2 regions of the Kitasatospora sp. NPDC093558 genome follow, and region 2 is predicted to be linked to the other one. Evidence: riboswitches for the same ligand, from Rfam matches in the RefSeq annotation. Region 2 holds a riboswitch; the other holds the start of a gene.
The links. A riboswitch is a leader RNA that binds a small molecule or an ion and turns the genes downstream of it on or off. The one in region 2 is predicted to bind thiamine pyrophosphate.
Positions count from the first base shown of each region.

Region 1: another riboswitch for thiamine pyrophosphate. It lies ahead of thiO (glycine oxidase ThiO); the one in region 2 lies ahead of thiC (phosphomethylpyrimidine synthase ThiC).

Region 1 is NZ_JBFBDY010000068.1:10,549-22,721, forward strand. It holds gene AB0O00_RS10260 (response regulator transcription factor) at 1-352, shown strand, start outside; gene AB0O00_RS10265 (anthranilate synthase family protein) at 404-2,338, opposite strand; gene AB0O00_RS10270 (class II 3-deoxy-7-phosphoheptulonate synthase) at 2,646-3,980, shown strand; gene AB0O00_RS10275 ((2Fe-2S)-binding protein) at 4,157-4,438, shown strand; gene bfr (bacterioferritin) at 4,452-4,931, opposite strand; gene AB0O00_RS10285 (sulfite oxidase-like oxidoreductase) at 5,152-5,781, shown strand; gene pknB (Stk1 family PASTA domain-containing Ser/Thr kinase) at 5,802-7,634, opposite strand; gene AB0O00_RS10295 (thiazole synthase) at 7,710-8,507, opposite strand; gene thiS (sulfur carrier protein ThiS) at 8,511-8,720, opposite strand; gene thiO (glycine oxidase ThiO) at 8,717-9,898, opposite strand; TPP riboswitch at 9,893-10,005, opposite strand; gene AB0O00_RS10310 (FAD-dependent oxidoreductase) at 10,091-11,293, shown strand; gene AB0O00_RS10315 (Rv2175c family DNA-binding protein) at 11,378-11,743, shown strand; partial or broken gene thiE (thiamine phosphate synthase) at 11,755-12,173, shown strand, end outside.
Region 2 is NZ_JBFBDY010000319.1:483-7,312, forward strand. It holds gene AB0O00_RS24955 (hypothetical protein) at 1-881, opposite strand, end outside; gene AB0O00_RS24960 (TMEM175 family protein) at 1,076-1,717, opposite strand; gene AB0O00_RS24965 (PadR family transcriptional regulator) at 1,860-2,381, shown strand; gene thiC (phosphomethylpyrimidine synthase ThiC) at 2,461-4,275, opposite strand; TPP riboswitch at 4,270-4,405, opposite strand; gene AB0O00_RS24975 (hypothetical protein) at 4,503-4,703, shown strand; gene AB0O00_RS24980 (SPFH domain-containing protein) at 4,879-6,321, shown strand; partial or broken gene AB0O00_RS24985 (ketoacyl-ACP synthase III) at 6,406-6,830, shown strand, end outside.

The sequences.
Region 1 (12,173 bases), on a different contig from region 2:
GGTGAAGTCGGCCGGACGGGAGGAACTGCTGGCCGCCGTGCGGCGCACGGCCGTCGGCGACGCGGTCTTCACGCCGGGCCTGGCCGGTCTGGTGCTCGGCGAGTTCCGCCGCCTGGCCGCCGAACCGGCCCCGGCCTCGGCCCCGGCGGCGCCGCAGCTGACCGTCCGGGAGACGGAGGTGCTGCGGCTGGTGGCGAAGGGCCTGTCGTACCGCCAGATCGCCGAGCGCCTGGTGCTGTCGCACCGGACGGTGCAGAACCACGTGCAGAACACCCTGGGCAAGCTGCAGCTGCACAACCGGGTGGAACTCGTGCGCTACGCGATCGAGCAGGGGCTGGACGACGAGATCTGAGGGCGGGTGGGATCCGGGCGGCGTTCCGCGCGGATCCCACCACTTCTTTCCTCAGCGCTGTGCGGTCGCCTGCTGGCGCAGCAGGCCGGCCACGATGTCGACGCCCTCGCGGGTCAGCACCGACTCCGGGTGGAACTGGAGGCCGGCGAAGCCGGGCCCGCGGAGCGCGTGCACGTCGCCGGTGGCCGCGTCGCGGGCGACCTCGACGCCCTCGGCCGCGAGCCGGGCCGCGTCGGCGTCCGTGCAGCGCGCGGTGAACGTGTTGTAGAAGCCGACCGTCCGCTTCGTCCCGAACAGGTCGACGGTCTCCTGCGCGCCCTGGTACGGGACGGCCTTGCGCGCCAGCCCGAGCCCGAGTTCGCCGGCCAGCAGCTGGTGGCTGAGGCAGACCGCGAGCAGCGGCGCCGTCCTCGCGCCGGAGCGGACGGCGGCCAGCGCGTCGGCGACGACCGGCCGGAGCACGGCCATCTTGGGGTCGTCGGCGAGCCGCGGGTCGCCGGGGCCGGGGCCGAGCACCAGCGGGCCGCGGTGGGCGGCGATCCGGGCACGCAGCCCGGGTTCGTCGTAGCGGACGACGGAGACCCGGTGGCCGAGCGAGGTGAGCAGGTGGGCGAGCATCGCCGTGAAGGTGTCCTCGCCGTCGACGACCAGGGCCGGCTCGGGCTCGGTGACCTCGGCCGGGGCCTGCATCCGCAGCCAGAACGGCGCGAGGCCGCCGCGCCGGGCATCGAGCGCGGCTTGGACGCGGTGGTCGTCGGCGAGCCGCGGCCCGCCCGGGTTGGGCAGCCGGGCGGGCACCGGCCGGGCGCCGATCGCGGTGAGCACCCCGGCGGCCTTGGCGTGCGTCTCGGCGACCTCGGACTCCGGGTCGGAGTGGCGGACGAGGGTCGCGCCGACCCGGACGACGAGGCGCCCGGTGGCCGGGTCGATGTCGGCGGTGCGGATGCAGATCGGGGAGTCGAGCAGCTGGCCGCCGCTGGCGGAGCGGCCGATGAGGGCGAGCGCGCCGGAGTAGTAGCCGCGCCCGGCGGGCTCGTAGCGCCGGATGACGCGGGTGGCGTTCTGGACCGGGCTGCCGGTGACGGTCGCGGCGAACATGGTCTCGCGGAGCACGTCCCGGACGTCCAGCGAGGTGCGGCCGCGCAGTTCGTACTCGGTGTGGGCGAGGTGGGCCATCTCCTTGAGCCGGGGGCCGAGCACCTGGCCGCCGAGGTCGCCGACGGTGCACATCATCTTGAGCTCTTCGTCGACGACCATCGTGAGCTCTTCCAGTTCCTTCGGATCGTGCAGGAAGCGGAGGAGCGAGTCGATGTCCGAGCCGCCCGCCGGATAGCGGTAGGTGCCGGAGATCGGGTTCATCACGACGGTGCCGCCGCTCTGCCGGACGTGCACCTCGGGGGAGGCGCCGACGAGCACGCGGTCCCCGGTGTGGACGAGGTACGTCCAGTAGGCGCCGCGCTCCTGGTCGAGCAGGCGGCGGAACAGGGTGAGCGCCAGTTCCGGCGAGAAGTCGTCCAGAGTGGCGCTGAAGTCGCGCCGGATCACGAAGTTGGCGCCCTCGCCGTTGCCGATCTCGTCCCGGATCACCCGGCGCACGATGTCGGCGTACGCGGCGTCGTCCACGTCGAACGAGCCGTCCGTCAGGGAGACCGGCAACTGCGGTAGTGCGGCGGCGAATTCGGCCAGCGGAAGGGCGTACTGCTCGGTCACCGCGAGGGCCTGGAGCGGGGTGCCGTCGTCGTGCGCCTCGAAGCCGCGCTCGCGGATCTGCCGGTACGGGACGAGCGCGAGCAGGTCGTGGACCGGGCCGCCGGCCGGCACGCCGGTGCGGACCGGCAGGTCGGCGAGGCGCTCGTGGGTGCCGACGGTGCCCAGCAGCACCTCGACGGTGTCCGGGGCGAGCCGGGGGGTGCGGCGGTGCAGCAGGGCGAAGGCGGGGGCGTCGGGGCCGGTGAGGCGGGCGAGCAGGTCGGCGGTGGTGGTCACGGGGTGCGGCTTCCTTCCGGGAGGACGTGCGGGGCGCGGTGCTGGGGTGTTCCGCTTCCCGGAGGGCCGGCTGCTCAGACGCCGACGGCCGCCCCGAGGGGCGGCCGTCGTGTCGTCTAGGAACGCGCGATCGGTGGGCCACCCGAGGGGGAGGCCCACCACCAGGACTGGGTGTGGGGCGCGTGCATGGGTCGAGCGTAGCGGATTGGGCGGACCGGGTGAGGCCGGTCACTTCTTTGTCCGGGATGTGTCTCACCCATCGGGCAATGGTCACGAATCGCTCGCCTCACCCCGTAGCCTTGGCCGTGTGACCGTGACGAATCTCCACACCTGGCAGACCCTGCCCGCGGCGCAGCAGCCTGAATGGCCGGACCAAGAGGCTCTGCGCAAGACCCTTGCGGAGCTCGCCTCCTATCCGCCCCTCGTCTTCGCCGGCGAGTGCGACCAGCTGCGCGCCCGGCTCGCTGCCGTGGCACGTGGGGAGGCGTTCCTCCTCCAGGGCGGCGACTGCGCCGAGGCCTTCGACGGCGTGTCGGCCGAGCACATCCGGAACAAGCTGAAGACGCTGCTCCAGATGGCCGCCGTGCTGACGTACGCGGCCTCCGTGCCGGTCGTGAAGGTGGGCCGGATCGCCGGCCAGTACTCCAAGCCGCGCTCGAAGTCGACCGAGACCCGGGACGGCGTGACGCTGCCGGTGTACCGCGGCGACTCGGTGAACGGCTTCGAGTTCACCCCCGAGTCCCGCATCCCGGACCCGGAGCGCCTGAAGCGGATGTACAACGCGTCCGCCGCGACGCTGAACCTGGTGCGCGCCTTCACCACCGGTGGTTACGCCGACCTGCGCCAGGTGCACGCCTGGAACCAGGACTTCGTGCGCAACTCGCCGGCCGGCCAGCGCTACGAGCAGCTCGCCCGGGAGATCGACAACGCCCTGGCGTTCATGAACGCCTGCGGCGTCGCGCCGGAGGAGTTCAAGACCGTCGAGTTCTACTCCTCGCACGAGGCGCTGGTCCTCGACTACGAGACCGCGCTGACCCGCGTGGACTCGCGCACCGGCGAGCTGTACGACGTCTCCGGCCACATGGTGTGGATCGGCGAGCGCACCCGGCAGCTGGACCACGCGCACATCGAGTTCGCCTCGAAGATCCGCAACCCGATCGGCGTCAAGCTCGGCCCGACCACCTCGGTGGAGGACGCGCTCACCCTGATCGAGAAGCTGGACCCGGAGCGCGAGCCCGGCCGCCTCACCTTCATCACCCGGATGGGCGCGGGCAAGATCCGCGACCACCTGCCCGCCCTGGTGGAGAAGGTCACCGCGTCCGGCGCCCAGCCGGTGTGGATCTGCGACCCGATGCACGGCAACACCTTCGAGGCCTCCAGCGGCCACAAGACCCGCCGCTTCGACGACGTGCTCGACGAGGTCAAGGGCTTCTTCGAGGTGCACCGCGCGCTCGGCACCCACCCGGGCGGCATCCACGTGGAGCTGACCGGCGACGACGTGACCGAGTGCGTCGGCGGTGGCGACGAGGTGCTGGTCGACGACCTGCACCAGCGCTACGAGACGGCCTGCGACCCGCGCCTCAACCGCAGCCAGTCGCTCGACCTGGCGTTCCTGGTGGCGGAGATGTACCGCGGCCAGTAACCCCGGGTGTTTCCGGATGTGACGAAGGCCCCTCCGGTTTCGGGATTCCCGAGGCCGGAGGGGCTTTTTCGTACCCGGAACGCCGGGTAAGGTGAGGCTTAGTGAACTAAGGCAAGCCTTAGTCAAGATCCACTGCAGCCGAGGGCCGCTGCGCTTCACCCCAGGGAGAGACCGCGATGTACGTGTGCATGTGCCATGCGGTCACCGAGGACCAGGTGAAGCGGGCGATCGACGAGGGTGCCAACACCCCGCGGCAGATCGCCAAGGGCTGCAAGGCCGGCACCGACTGCGGCTCGTGCGTGCGCCGGATACAGGCGCTGCTCGGCGAGCACGGCGCCCGGCCCTGCCCGACCGCCCGGCTGGCCGCCAGGCTCGGCCTCGCGGACCCCGAGGCCCCCGCCGCCCCGGCCCCCGTCGCGCCGGCCCCGGCGCCCGTCCTCCCGCTGCGCGCGGCCTGAGCGCCGCGGCGGCTCAGGACTCCGGCTGCTCGATCAGCTGGGCGATGTAGAGCGCCTCGCCGAGCTTCTCCAGGAGCTCCAGCTGGGTGTCGAGGTAGTCGATGTGGTGCTCCTCGTCCGCCAGGATGTCCTCGAAGATGTTCGCCGAGGTGACGTCGTTCTTGGCGCGCATCACCACGATCCCGCGCTTGAGCCGGTCGATCGCCTCGACCTCGATCTGGCGGTCCGCCTCGAACATCTCCTTGACCGTCTGTCCGATCCGGACGTGGAACAGCCGCTGGTAGTTCGGCAGGCCCTCCAGGAAGAGGATCCGGTCGGTGAGCACCTCGGCGTGCTTCATCTCGTCGAACGACTCGTGCCGGGTGTACTTGGCGAGCTTCGTCCAGCCGAAGTTCTCCTGCATCTTGGCGTGCAGGAAGTACTGGTTGATCGCGGTCAGCTCGGCGGTGAGCTGCTCGTTGAGGAACTCGATGACCTCTGGATCGCCCTGCATGACGGTGCCTCCCTGCGCTGGGGCGTGCTGTGAGTGCTGCGCTGCGCATCCTGGCACCGAAATGGGACGAACTTCCAGTAAGTTCACACTCACTAGGACATGTGTCGGAATATCCGATTTGGGGGATCGTCTGCCGACCGTTGGCCCGTACGGGCGGGGCGCGCGGGGCACCGAAAGGGGCGCGCGCCGCGGCCCGGACGCCGTCTGTCACCATGGAGCCATGGGTCAGTCCGAACAAGAACAGCTTCCGCCGTCTGACCCGAGGCTCCCCCCGGGGCAGCGCGTCCAGCGTGGCTGGCCCGCCCTGCACTACGGGCCGGTGCCCCGCTTCAAGCCGCTGACCTGGGACCTCCAGGTGTTCGGCGCGACCGCCTCGGCGGAGAAGCACAGCTGGGACTTCGAGGCCTTCACCGCCCTGCCGCGCACCACCGTCCGCGCGGACCTGCACTGCGTCACCAAGTTCTCGATGCTCGGCAACGAGTGGACGGGCGTCCCGGCCTCCCTCGTCCTCGACCTCGTGCCCCCGGCGCCGGGCGTCACCCACGTCATGGTCTGGGCCGAGTACGGCTACAGCGCCAACCTGCGGCTGGCCGACTTCGCCGACCCGCGCACGCTCTTCGCCACCCACCGCAACGGCGAGCCGCTGACCGCCGAACACGGCTTCCCCGTCCGGCTCGTCGTCCCGCAGCTGTACGCCTGGAAGGGCCCGAAGTGGGTCCGCGCGGTCGAGTACATGCGGGCGGACCGGCGCGGCTTCTGGGAGGAGCGCGGCTACCACAACCTCGCCGACCCGTGGCGCGAGCAGCGCTACTCCTACCAGGAGGAACCGGGCGAGGGCCCGCTCCGCTAGGGCCTGTCCCCCCAACTCCCTCAGATGAAGGGGAAGTTGACCGTCACTGCGGTGTGCTGCGGGCGCCGCTCGCCGGCCGCCGGGAACTGGCTGCTCGCCTTGCCGCTGCCGAACAGGTTGACCCCGGTGGTCTGCATCGTGAACCCGGCCGCCGTGAGCGCCTTCTCGGCCGCGTCCTTCGTCATCCCGGTGACGTCCGGCACCGGCACCATGCCCTTGCTGACCACCAGCGAGACCGGGGTGTTCTCCGCCACCTGCTGGCCGGCGGCCGGCGAGCTGCTGATCACCGAGCCCTGCGGCACCGCGTCGTTGTACGTCTCGGTCACCGAGCCCTTGGCGAGCTGCACGCCGGTCAGCGCGGACGCGGCCTGGTCGGCCGGCTTGCCGGTCACGTCCGGCACGGCGATCCGGTGCGGCCCCTTGGAGACGGTGACCGTCACGGTGTCGCTCTTGCGCGACCGGGCGCCGACCCCCGGGTCGGTGGAGATCACCTGGCCGGACGGCACGGTCTCGCTGTACACGTCGACGAACTTCGCGTGCATGCCCTCGTCGTCCAGGATCCGCTGCGCCTCGGCGCGGTCCTTGCCGAGCACCCCGGGCACCGGCCCGTACAGCGCCTCGGACAGGCCGTACGTCACGCCGCCGACCAGCACCACCAGGGCGGTCAGCGCGGAGGCCCAGATCACCGGCTTGCGGGGGATCCGGCGCAGCCGGCCCGGGCGGTGCGGGCGGACCGGGGTCGGTTCGTCGTACGGGCGGGGCTCGGCGAGCAGCTGGTCCATCAGGTCCGGCGGGACGTCGAGGACGCTGGTGTGCTCGGCCGCGGGCGGCCCGACCGGCTGGGGGAGGGGCTCGGGAAGCGACAGGGGCAGCGGCGGCCGGCCGGCCTCCGGGCGGCGCTGGATCACCGAGGTCGGCTCGCTGGTCGGGTAGCGCGGGCTGGGCCGGGTGGAGGTCGGCGGCTCGGCGTCCAGCTCGGCCGGGCCGAGCTCGCGGCGGACCCGCTGGAGGGTGGCCAGCAGCTCGACCGCGTCGTACGGGCGGGAGTCCGGGGTCCTGGCGCAGGCGCCGAGCACGATCGCGTCGAGCGCCGGGGGGACGGTCGGGACGGTCCGCGAGGGCGCCGGGACGTCCTCGTGCAGGTGCTTGTACATGACCTGGACGGGGTTGTCACCGGTGTGCGGGCGCGTGCCGGTGAGCATCTCGTACAGCAGGATGCCGGCCGCGTAGACGTCGACGCGCTGGTCGGTGGGGGCGTCCGGGAGGATCTGCTCGGGCGCGAGGTAGGAGACGGTGCCCATGACGGTGCCGCCGGTCGCGGTGGACGTCGACGTGGGGGCGCCGTCGGCGGTGTTGAGGACCCGGACCAGGCCGAAGTCGGCGACCTTGACCAGGCCGCCGTCGGTGATCAGCACGTTCTCCGGCTTGACGTCGCGGTGCACCAGGCCGGCCCGGTGGGCGGCGCCGAGCGCGGCGAGCACCGGCTCCATGATGTCCAGGGCGGCCCGGATCGACAGCGCGCCGCGGTCGCGCAGCAGGTCGCGCAGGGTGCCGCCGGGCACGTACTCCATGGCGAGGAAGACGTGGCCGTCGTCGGCGCCCTGGTCGAAGACGTTGACCACGTTGGCGTGGGTGAGGCGGGCGACGGCCTTGGCCTCACGGATGAAGCGGGCGGTGAAGCCCTCGTCCCCGGCGAGGTCGGGGTGCATCACCTTGAGGGCGAGCACGCGGTCGAGGCGGGTGTCGGTGCCCTTGTAGACCGTGGACATGCCGCCGGTCGCGATGCGCTGCTCGACCCGGTACCGGCCGTCGAGCAGGGTACCGATCAGGGGGTCGCGCCATGCCTTGTCCACCCGAGGAGTGTAGAGGGGCGGGTGGAAGCCGGTCCCGGCGGACATCGCCTCCGGGACCGGCTTGTGACACGGACGTCAGAACGCGGGCCGCTCGCGGGTGTCGAGGTCGGCGCGGCCGGCCATCGCGGAGGAGGCCTCCGCGTGGAAGCGGCGCGGGATCCGGCCGGCCCGGTGGGCGAGGCGGCCGGCCTCGGTGGCGTGCCGCATGGCCTCGGCCATCAGGACCGGGTCCTGGGCGCGGGTCACCGCGGAGGCGAGCATCACGGCGGAGCAGCCGAGCTCCATCGCGAGGGCGACGTCGGAGGCGGTGCCGGCGCCCGCGTCCAGGATGACCGGGACGTTGGCGCCCTCCACGATCAGCTGGAAGTTGTGCGGGTTGCGGATGCCGAGGCCCGAGCCGATCGGCGAGCCGAGCGGCATGATCGCCGCGCAGCCGACGTCCTCCAGCTTGCGGGCCAGCACCGGGTCGTCGTTGGTGTACGGGAGCACTGTGAAGCCGTCGTCGACGAGGGTCTCGGCGGCGTCCAGCAGCTCGATCGGGTCCGGCAGGAGGGTCCGCTCGTCGGCGATGACCTCCAGCTTCACCCAGTCGGTGCCGAGCGCCTCGCGGGCCAGCCGGGCGGTCAGCACGGCCTCGCCGGCGGTGAAGCAGCCGGCCGTGTTGGGCAGCACGCGGATGCCGTTGCGGGTCAGCACGTCCAGGACGGAGCCCTGGGTGCCGGCGTCGACCCGGCGCATCGCGACGGTGGTCAGCTCGGTGCCGGAGACCTGGAGGGCCTGCTCCAGGACCTCCAGGCTCGGGGCGCCGCCGGTGCCCATGATGAGCCGGGAGGCGAAGGTCGTCCCCGCGATGGTGAAGAGGTCGTCGGCCATGGTTCAGCCTCCCTGCACGGCGGTGAGGATCTCGATCCGGTCGCCCGCCGACAGCAGCGTCTCGGACCACGAACTGCGCGGCACCACGGCCTCGTTGAGCGCGGCGGCGACGCCGGTGTTGGCCTTGCTGAGGGTGGTGACCACCTCGGCGAGGGTGGTCGCGGCGGGCACCTCGCGGGGCTCGCCGTTGACGGTCAGTGCGATGTCGGTCATGCGACGGCCTTCGTGGTGGAGCGGGCGGGGGAGAACCGGGAGGGCGCGAACGGCCTTGCGAGCTCGGGGACTTCGCCGGTCGCCAGGTACTCGGCGACGAGGTCCGCGGTCACCGGGGTGAGCAGCACGCCGTTGCGGTAGTGGCCGGTCGCGGCGACCAGGCCGGGCAGGTCGGTCGGACCGAGCAGCGGCGCGTTGTCCGGCGAGCCCGGGCGCAGCCCGGCCGAGGTCTCCACCAGCGGGAGTTCGGTGACGCCGGGGACCAACTCGTGTGCGTCGCGCAGGAGTTCGTACACCCCGCCGGCCGTGACGGTGGTGTCGTAGCCCTGTTCCTCGGTGGTCGCGCCGATCACCAGCTCGCCGTTCTCGCGCGGCACGAGGTACAGGTGCTGCCCGCGCACGACCGCGCGGACGTTGCGGTTCAGGAACGGCCGGTACGCGTCGGGGACCCGCAGCCGCAGGATCTGTCCCTTCACCGGACGGATCGCCGGCAGCACGCCCTCGGGCAGGCCGGGCAGCCGGTGGCTGTGCGGTCCTGCGGCGAGGACGACCTGGTCGGCGGTGAGGGTCTCGCGGGTGCCGAGCCGGGCGCCGATCGCGCGGCCGTCCTGGACCAGCAGCTCGGCGGCCTCGGTGCGGTGGATCAGGACCCTCGCCCGCTCGCAGGCGAAGACCAGGGCCTTCAGCAGCCGGCGGGGGTCCACCTGGTGGTCGTCGGCCACGTGCAGGCCGCCGCGCACGCCGGGGGCGAGCATCGGCTCCAGCTTGCGGGCCTCCCGGCCGGTCAGCCAGGTCGAGTCGAGGCCGAGGCGCTCGTGGAAGGCGTGCAGTTCGCGCAGTTCGGCGCGGTCGTCGGAGTCCAGGGCGACGGCGAGCGTGCCGCACCGCCGGTAGCCGGTGTCCTCGCCGCTCGCCTCGGTGAGCTCGGCGGCGAAGGCCGCGTACCGCTCGTTCGAGGCCATTCCGAGGCGCAGCAGCGGCTCCTCGCCGTACTGCAGCTCGGTGACGGGGGCGAGCATCCCGGCCGCGACCCCGGCGGCTCCGTGACCGGGGGAGGGGTCGACCACGACGACGTTCTTCAGACCGCGCTGCGCCGCCCGCCAGGCGACGGCGAGGCCGATGATGCCCCCGCCGATCACCAGCACGTCGGCGTGGGCGCCCGGTGCCAAGCGTGTCAAAGCTGCTCTTCTCCCTTCGCCGGTATGACCCGGATCAGGTTCGGACGGTCGCAGGCCGTGCCAGCCCGCCTCTCAGCCCGGTGCGCCGGGCTCCCGTGATGGTGTCCCCACCTTAACTCCGGGGGTCCGCCCGGCCGAAGGCCCGTACGAGGGGTGGACAGGCCCCTGGGGCGCCCGGTGCGGCTGAGTACAGTGACGGGCGTGGCAGAGCTGAGCGGAACGGATCGGGTGGTCGTCGTCGGGGCCGGGCTGGCCGGGGCGCAGTGCGCGCTGGGGCTGCGGCGGGGCGGCTGGCAGGGGCGGATCGTGCTGGTCGGGGAGGAGCCGCACGCGCCGTACGACCGGCCGCCGCTCTCCAAGGACGTCCTGCTCGGCAAGACCGACGCCACCACCCTGGACATCGACTTCCCGCACCTCGGCGTCGAGCTGCTCACCGGCCGCCGCGCCACCGGCCTCACCCCCGGCGTGCTGCACACCGACGCCGGGGACCTCCCGTACGAGTCGCTGGTGATCGCCACCGGCGCGACCCCGCGCGCCCTGCCCGGCGCCGAGCGCGCCCACCTCCTGCACACCCTGGACGACGCGCTCGCCCTGCGCGCGCTGCTGCGGCCCGGGCTGCGCCTGGTGCTGGTCGGCGCCGGCTGGATCGGCGCCGAGGTGGCCACCGCCGCGCGGGAGGCGGGCTGCGAGGTGACCGTCGTCGAGGCGGGCCCGGCGCCCGTCCCCGGCGCGCTGCCGGCCGCGGTCGGCTCGGCGATGGCCGCCTGGTACGCCGAGGCCGGCGTGGACCTGCGCTGCGGCGTCGGCGTCGCGGCCGTCGAGCCCGGCGCGGTGCTGCTCGCGGACGGTTCGCACCTGCCCGCCGACGAGGTGGTCGTCGGCATCGGCGCCAGGCCCGCGACCGACTGGCTGGCCGGCTCGGGCGTCGAGCTGGACCCGACCGGCGCCGTCGTCGTGGACGAGGGGCTGCGCACGAGCCTGCCGGGCGTCTTCGCGGCGGGCGACTGCGTCAGCTACCCGTCGGCCCGTTCCGGCGCCCGGCTGGCCGTCCAGCACTGGGACCACGCGCTGCAGTCCGGCGAGGCCGCGGCGGCGGCCGTCCTCGGGGCGGACGTGCCGTACGACCCGGTGCCGTACTTCTGGTCGGAGCAGTTCGGGCGCATGGTGCAGTACGCCGGGCGGCACGCCGAGGGCGACGAGCTGCTCTGGCGCGGCTCCCCGCAGGACGCGACCTGGGCGGTGCTGTGGCTGCGCGGCGGCGTGCCGACCGCGCTGCTGGCCGTGGACCGCCCGCGCGACCTCACCCAGGGCCGCCGCCTGATCGAGCGCGGCACCGCGCTGGACCCGGCCCGGGCCGCGGACCCGGCGGTGGCGCTCAAGGCCGCGGCGCTCTGACGGCACTGGCCGGGCGGCCCTCTGACGGCCCCCTGACGCGGACCCTTGGTGCGCGCGGGGCCGCAAAGGTGGCAGTCTGGTGCCGTGAGTGAGATCGAAGCCAAGATTGACGCCCTGGTCCCCGAGTGGCTGTACCTGCCCGACATCTCCGAGCGCTGGGGAGTCGTGGTCACCGAGGTCCGCAACATGGTCAAGAAGGGTGACCTGCTCGCGGTCCGCCGCGGCCCGAACAAGTCCCTGCAGGTCCCGGCCGCGTTCATCGACGAGACCGGGCCGGTCAAGCACCTGATCGGCCTGCTGACCGTGCTGCGCGACAGCGGGTTCAGCGACGCGGAGATCCTCGAGTGGATGTTCACCGAGGACCCGTCCCTGCCCGGCACCCCGGTGCAGGCCCTCTGGGAGAACCGCGCGACCGAGGTCAAGCGCCGCGCCCAGGCGATGGCCCTGTGACCACCCCCGTTGTGGCCGCAGGCCTCCGGGCCCGGCTGGCCGACGCCCGGCTGTACCTGTGCACCGACGCCCGCCGCGAGCAGGGCGACCTGGCGGAGTTCCTGGACGCCGCGCTGTCCGGCGGCGTGGACATCGTCCAGCTCCGGGACAAGGGCCTGGAGGCCAAGCAGGAGCTGGAGGCCCTGGAGGTCTTCGCGGACGCCTGCCGCCGCCACGGCAAGCTGCTCTCGGTCAACGACCGCGCCGACGTCGCCCACGCGGCCCGGCCGGACGTGCTGCACCTCGGGCAGGACGACCTGCCCGTCCCGGCCGCCCGGGCGATCCTCGGCGAGGACGTCCTGATCGGCCGGTCCTGCCACGCCGAGTCCGAGGTGGACGCGGCGGTCGCCGAGCCGGGCGTGGACTACTTCTGCACCGGCCCGGTCTGGCC
Region 2 (6,830 bases):
GTGTCGTCCGTGGTGGACTTGAAGTTCTTGCCGAGCGTGATCCGGGCGTTGAGCACCCGGTTGTCGACCGGACCGGTGGCCCACTTGACCAGGTCGACGTCGTTCCCGTCGTAGCCGGCGGCCTTCAGGCCGACCTTGTGCCAGCTGCCGTCGGCCGGGTTCTGGACGTCCACCTCGGCGTCACACGCGGCCGGGCCCTCCATCTTCCCGTACTTCTGGCCGGCCCACAGGAAGAAGCTGCCGTTGGTGAGGTGCCAGTCGAAGCCGTTGGCGGTCTTGATCGAGACCTGGAACGCGTGCGGCTTGCCGTCCGCCGGAACGGCCTTCGGCAGACCGGTGACGGCCGTGGTGAGCCCGGAGACCGGGACGTTCTTCACCGGCGCGAGCGCCGTCCAGTTACCGGCCTGGCCGGTCTTGTCCAGGCCGGGGCTCAGGAAGGCCTGGATCGCGAAACCGAAGGTCGGGCCCTCGTGCTTCGACTGCACCAGCTTCGCCCGCAGCTTGAACACGTGGGTGGCGTGCGGCTGCACCTCGACGGCCGCGCCGGTCAGGTCGGTGGAGACGCCCTCGTACCCCTTGAACTGGCCGCCGAGCTCCTGCGCGACGAGCTTCGCCGGCTGCCAGGCGCCCGAGGCGCCGTCGGCGTACTCCACCGCGACCTGGTCCAGGCCGAGGTACTGCTGGCCGAAGTACAGGACGAGGTGCTGGGTGTTGTACACCGCGTCCGCGTCGTTCTTCACCGTCACGGTGCCCTCGGTCCAGCCGCCGCCGGCCTCCACCGAGGTGAAGCCGTCGACCTGGACGGAGTGGTCCTTGTCCGGGCCGGCGGCCTGGGCGGGAAGGGACAGTGCAAAGGGGGTCGCGATCAGCGAGGCCGCCACGATTGCGTGCCGAAGTCTCAACTCAACCTCAAAAGTCCGAAATTGCCGCTATATCCCGCGGCGACGCGGTGATACCCCCCACCGCTTCGGGCGGAGAATAGCCGATCACAATTCCGGCGGCAAAACGTCGACAAAGCAATGCGGCCCGCGCTCCTCCCCGAGGAGCGCGGCCCGCTTCGAGGGGGGGGCTGCGGTCAGTCGGTAGACATTCCTGCGTCTCGACGACCCCGGACGGAGCGCAGGGCGAACCGGACCGCCGGGACCAGGCCCCAGCACAGCGAGGCCGCGTGAGTGACCAGCGCGACGGGTATCGACGCCGCGAACGTCACGACCACCGCGGCGTTCCAGGACAGGGTGTTGGCGATCACCGAGGGCGGGGTGTGATCCTTCAGCAGCCCGCCGCTTCGCAGTGCGGAGAACGCCCGCCAGAGGAACAGACCCGCGAGGGCCTGGCCGGCCGCGTAGGCGGTGAACTGGATCTGGAACGCGTCGGCCTCACTGGTCAGCAGCTTGGTCGTGAACGGCATGGTGACGATCATGAGCAGCCACGCCAGGTTCCAGTGGATCGCGCCACCCGTCAGCCCCTTCGCGTAACGGAACAGACGCTGGTGGAGCAGCCAGTGCATGGCGACGGCCGAGAAGCTGATCAGGAACGCCACGTACTCCGTCAGGTGCTCGCGCAGGAAGTGCAGAACACCGTCGTTGCCGTGCGCCTCTCCGTGCGGGACCGGTAGCTCCAGCGCCAGCAGCGTGATGGCGATGGCGATCACCGCGTCCGAGAAGTAGATCAACCGTTCCGGGCCGACCGGCTCGGCCTCGTCGGACTCTCCGTGCATCCTGCCTGTGCGTCGCGCAGCCATCTCGGCCATCCCGCCGTACCCCTCCGAAGTCACATTCCAATGTTGGACGGTCAAAGGATGACGGGTCAGGTTCGTTCTGTCCAGTCCTGACATGTCAGCCCGGTAGTAGGGTTCGGATATGAGCCTGCGCCACGCGATCCTGGGCCTGCTGGCCGAGAACCCCAGTAGCGGATACGACCTCATGAAGCGCTTCGAGACCTCGCTCGCCTTCGTCTGGCCGGCGAAGCAGAGCCAGGTCTACGGCGAGCTCGCCAGACTCAGCGAGACCGGGTTGATCGAGGTCACCGGCACCGGCGCCCGCAACCGCCGCGAGTACGGCATCACCGATGCGGGGAGCGCCGAACTGCGGGACTGGCTGATCGGGCCCGGCTCCGAGGCCGCCTACCGCAGCCCCGCACTGCTGCGCGTCTTCTTCCTGTGGACGCTGCAGCGCGAGGAGGGCGCCGCCTACCTCCAGGAATTCGCCCGCCGCAACAAGGCGCGCCACGCCTTCCTCGAAAGCCTCCGTGACGGCGCGGAGTGGCGCGGTGATCCCGTCCAGGTCTGCGAGTGGCTGGCGCTGGAGTTCGGGATCCGCGCCTCCCAGTCCTCCGGGGACTGGGCGGAGTGGGCGGCCGAGCAGCTGACCGAGCACCTGTAGGCGGATGCTTTTGCCGATCCAACGACGAAGAGCCGCCCCGAGAGTCGAAACTCTCGGGGCGGCTCTTTCGTGTGGCGCGTCAGTCGGCCAGCGGCAGGTACACCTTGTTGCCGTGGGCCTTGAACTCCTCGGACATGGCCTGCATGCCGGCCACGGCCTCGGCGTCGAACTGGGTGTCCACGGCGGTGGAGCCGTCGCCGTGCTCGTCGCGGATCTTCTGCGAGATCTTCATCGAGCAGAACTTCGGGCCGCACATGGAGCAGAAGTGCGCGGTCTTGGCCGGCTCGGCGGGGAGGGTCTCGTCGTGGAAGTCGCGCGCGGTCTCCGGGTCGAGGGCCAGGTTGAACTGGTCCTCCCAGCGGAACTCGAAGCGGGCGTCGGACAGGGCGTCGTCCCAGACCTGGGCGCCGGGGTGGCCCTTGGCGAGGTCGGCGGCGTGGGCGGCGATCTTGTAGGTGATCACGCCGGTCTTGACGTCGTCCCGGTTGGGCAGGCCCAGGTGCTCCTTGGGCGTCACGTAGCAGAGCATCGCGGTGCCCCACCAGGCGATCATCGCGGCGCCGATGCCGGAGGTGATGTGGTCGTAGCCGGGGGCGACGTCGGTGGTGAGGGGGCCGAGGGTGTAGAACGGCGCCTCGTCGCAGATCTCCTTCTGGAGATCCATGTTCTCCTTGATCTTGTGCATCGGGACGTGGCCCGGGCCCTCGATCATCACCTGGACGTCGCGCTCGCGGGCGATCCGGCCGAGCTCGCCGAGGGTCTGCAGCTCGGCGAACTGCGCCTCGTCGTTGGCGTCGGCGATGGAGCCGGGCCGCAGGCCGTCACCGAGCGAGAAGGTGACGTCGTAGGCGGCGAGGATGTCGCAGAGCTCCTCGAAGTTCGTGTAGAGGAAGTTCTCCTTGTGGTGCGCGAGGCACCAGGCGGCCATGATCGAGCCGCCGCGCGAGACGATGCCGGTCTTGCGGCGGGCGGTCAGCGGGACGTACCGCAGCAGCACGCCGGCGTGGACGGTCATGTAGTCGACGCCCTGCTCGCACTGCTCGATGATGGTGTCCCGGTAGACCTCCCAGCTGAGCTCCTCGGCCCGGCCGTCGACCTTCTCCAGCGCCTGGTAGAGCGGCACGGTGCCGATCGGCACGGGGGAGTTGCGCAGGATCCACTCGCGGGTGGTGTGGATGTTGCGGCCGGTGGAGAGGTCCATGACGGTGTCGGCGCCCCAGCGGGTGGCCCACGTCATCTTCTCCACCTCCTCCTCGATCGAGGAGGTGACGGCGGAGTTGCCGATGTTGGCGTTGATCTTCACCAGGAAGTTGGTGCCGATGATCGCCGGCTCCACCTCGGGGTGGTTCACGTTCAGCGGGATGACGGCGCGGCCGCGGGCCACCTCGTCGCGCACGAACTCGGGCTCCAGGCCCTCGCGCAGGGCCACGAACTCCATCTCCGGCGTGACGATCCCGCGCTTCGCGTAGGCGAGCTGGGTCACGGCGGCGCCGCCGCGGCCGCGCAGCGGGCGGCGGGGGCGGCCGGGGAAGACGGCGTCGAGGTTGCGCAGGTTCCCGCCGCGCGGCGAGGTGTGCTTGATCCCGTCGTCCTCGGGGCGGGCCTCGCGGCCGTCGTACTCCTCGACGTCGCCGCGCTGGCGGATCCACGCGTCGCGCAGGGCGGGCAGGCCGCGGCGCACGTCGGGCTCGTAGGCGGGGTCGGTGTACGGGCCGGAGGTGTCGTACAGCGGGACGGTCCTGCCGTTGGTGAGCACCACCTCGCGGTACGGGACCCGCAGGTCGGGGCGGGATCCCTCGCGGTGGGCCTTGCGCCAGGCCGGGGTCGGGTAGCCGGTGCGCTCGCTGCTCGGGGCGCTCTGGGCAGACTGCGGCTGTGCGTCGAACGTGGTCATCTGACCTTCACTCCCTACGCCGGCATTACCCGGTCCAGGTTCCTGCGGTCGGCGCAGCGTCCCGGCCGTCCGTCGACGGACCGTTCAGCGCCCTCTCAGCCCGGTGCTCCGAGCTCCCGCGTCCGCAGGCGGTGTTGCCTGCGCATGACGCCCAACACCGTAGCGAGCGGATCGCCGCAGGTCCAGATGGCTTCCGGTGGACGGACGGCGGGCGCAGACTGGACCCCATGATCGGACTGACGGGGCGGGTCACGGGGAAGGTCGGCGCGGGACTGGTCGGGGAGGTGCTGGTGCACGTGCCCGAGCGGCAGGGGACGGAGGCGTTCCTGGCGTACCTGGCGGTGCCGGGGGATCCGCTGCCGACGGGCACGCAGGTGATCGTGGTCGAGTACCAGGCGCCGCGAACGGTGTTCGTGTCGCCGGTCTGACGACCGGTTTCCCCTCGTCACGGGGCCTGTGACAGGACCGGGACGAAGTCACGACGTCACCTACTGGCGCACACGCACGAACAGGCGCAGAATCTCCGCTGCCACCGCGTCCGCGCACTCCTGCACAACCACGCGCAGCCACGGAAGCGGTGTGCCTCGAAGGGGGAGTCGGCCGATGGTTGTCGGCGTCGTCGCGGGGGCCGTGGTGGCCTCCATCATCGTTGTGATCGTCCTGTTCAGGCTCATGTGGCGGGTCGCCGAGCCGAACGAGGCACTGATCATCTCCGGGTCGAAGCACGGGGACGGCCTGGGATTCCGGATCGTCACCGGGCGGGGCACCTTCGTCGTCCCGGGCATGCAGGCGGTGCGCCGCCTGTCGCTCGACCTCAACGAGGCCGAGCTGGACGTCGAGTGCGTGACGTCCCAGGGCATTCCGGTGCACGTCAAGGGCGTCGTGATCTTCAAGGTGGGCGACGACGCGGTGTCGATCGCCAACGCCGCCCGCCGTTTCCTGGACCAGCAGAAGATGATGGGCCAGCGCGTGCACAACGTGTTCGCCGGTCACCTGCGCTCCATCGTCGGCGGGCTGACGGTCGAGGACATGATCCGCGACCGCGAGCGCCTGACCGGCGAGACCCGGGCCGCCTCGGGCACCGAGATGGAGAAGCTCGGTCTGATCATCGACTCGCTGCAGATCCAGGAGATCCTCGACCCGACCGGGTACATCCGCAACCTCGCCGCCCCGCACGCCGCGGCCGTCCAGCGCGACGCCCGCATCGCGGCCGCCGCCGCCGACCGCGTGGCCACCGAGGCCGAGCAGGAGGCCTTCGCCCGCAAGGCCGAGGCGACCCGCAACAGCGAGATCCAGCAGGCCGCCTACCAGGCCGAGATGGACACCGCGAGCGCCCGCGCCCGGCAGGCCGGCCCGCTCGCCGAGGCGGCCGCCCGCCAGGAGGTCGTCGTCCAGGAGACGAAGGTCGCCGAGCTGGAGGCCCAGCGCAAGGAGCAGCAGCTCCAGATCGACGTCCGCAAGCCGGCCGACGCCAAGGCGTACGAGACCCGCACCAAGGCCGACGCCGACCGCGACGCCCGGATCTCCTCGGCCCAGGCGCACGCCCGGGAGACCGAGCTGCGGGCGGCGGCCGACGCCAGCCAGGTAAAGATCGCCGCGGCGGCCGAGGCGGAGGCCACCAAGGTGCGCGGCCTGGCCGCCGCCGAGGCGACCAGGGCCACCGGTCAGGCCGAGGCCGCGGCCATCGAGGCCCGCGGTCTGGCGGACGCCGAGGCGGCCCGGGCGCTCGGGCTGGCCAACGCCGAGGGCATCCGGGCCCGCGCCGCGGCCCTCGCCGAGAACCAGGACGCCGTCGTGGCGCAGGAGTTGGCGGAGAAGTGGCCGGAGATCGTCCGGGCCGCCTCCGAGTCCTTCGGGAACGTCGAGCACATGGTGCTGCTCAACGGCGCCGACGGCATGGGCGAGATGTTCGCCAAGGCGCTCACCATGGGCGGCACCGGCCTCGGCCTCGCCCGTCAGCTGCTGAGCACCATGAAGGAGGCCCCGGCCGACGCGCCCGCCGACGCCAAGGCGCCGGTGGTGCAGCAGGTGCGCATCGAGGACTGAGTTCCGACGATTGGGTAGCCCCCCGTGCCCACCTGAGTACCCGTACTCAGGTGGGCACGGCCACGTCCGCCGGAGCATGGGGGCATGCGCCCACCAGCACACACGCGGATCGGCATCACCGCCGTCGGCTCCCGGCTGCCGGCCCGCCGGCTCACCTCACAGGAACTCCAGGACGAGGTCACGGCCGGGTCCCGACTGAAGCTCCCGGAGCGGATGTTCGAGAAGGCCACCGGGATCCGCACCCGGCACTTCGCGGCCGACGGCGAGTACGCCTCGACCCTCGCGATCGGCGCCGCCCGGCGCGCCCTCGCCGCCCGCGGCATCGGCCCGCAGGACGTCGACCTGCTGCTCTTCGCCTCCGCCACCCGGGACGTCTGCGAGCCCGCGACCGCCCACCTCGTGCAGGCCGAACTCGGCACCCGGGCCCACGCCCTGGACGTCTCCAACGCCTGCAACAGCTTCCTCAACGGGATCGACCTGGCCCGCGCGATGATCCTCGCCGGACGGGC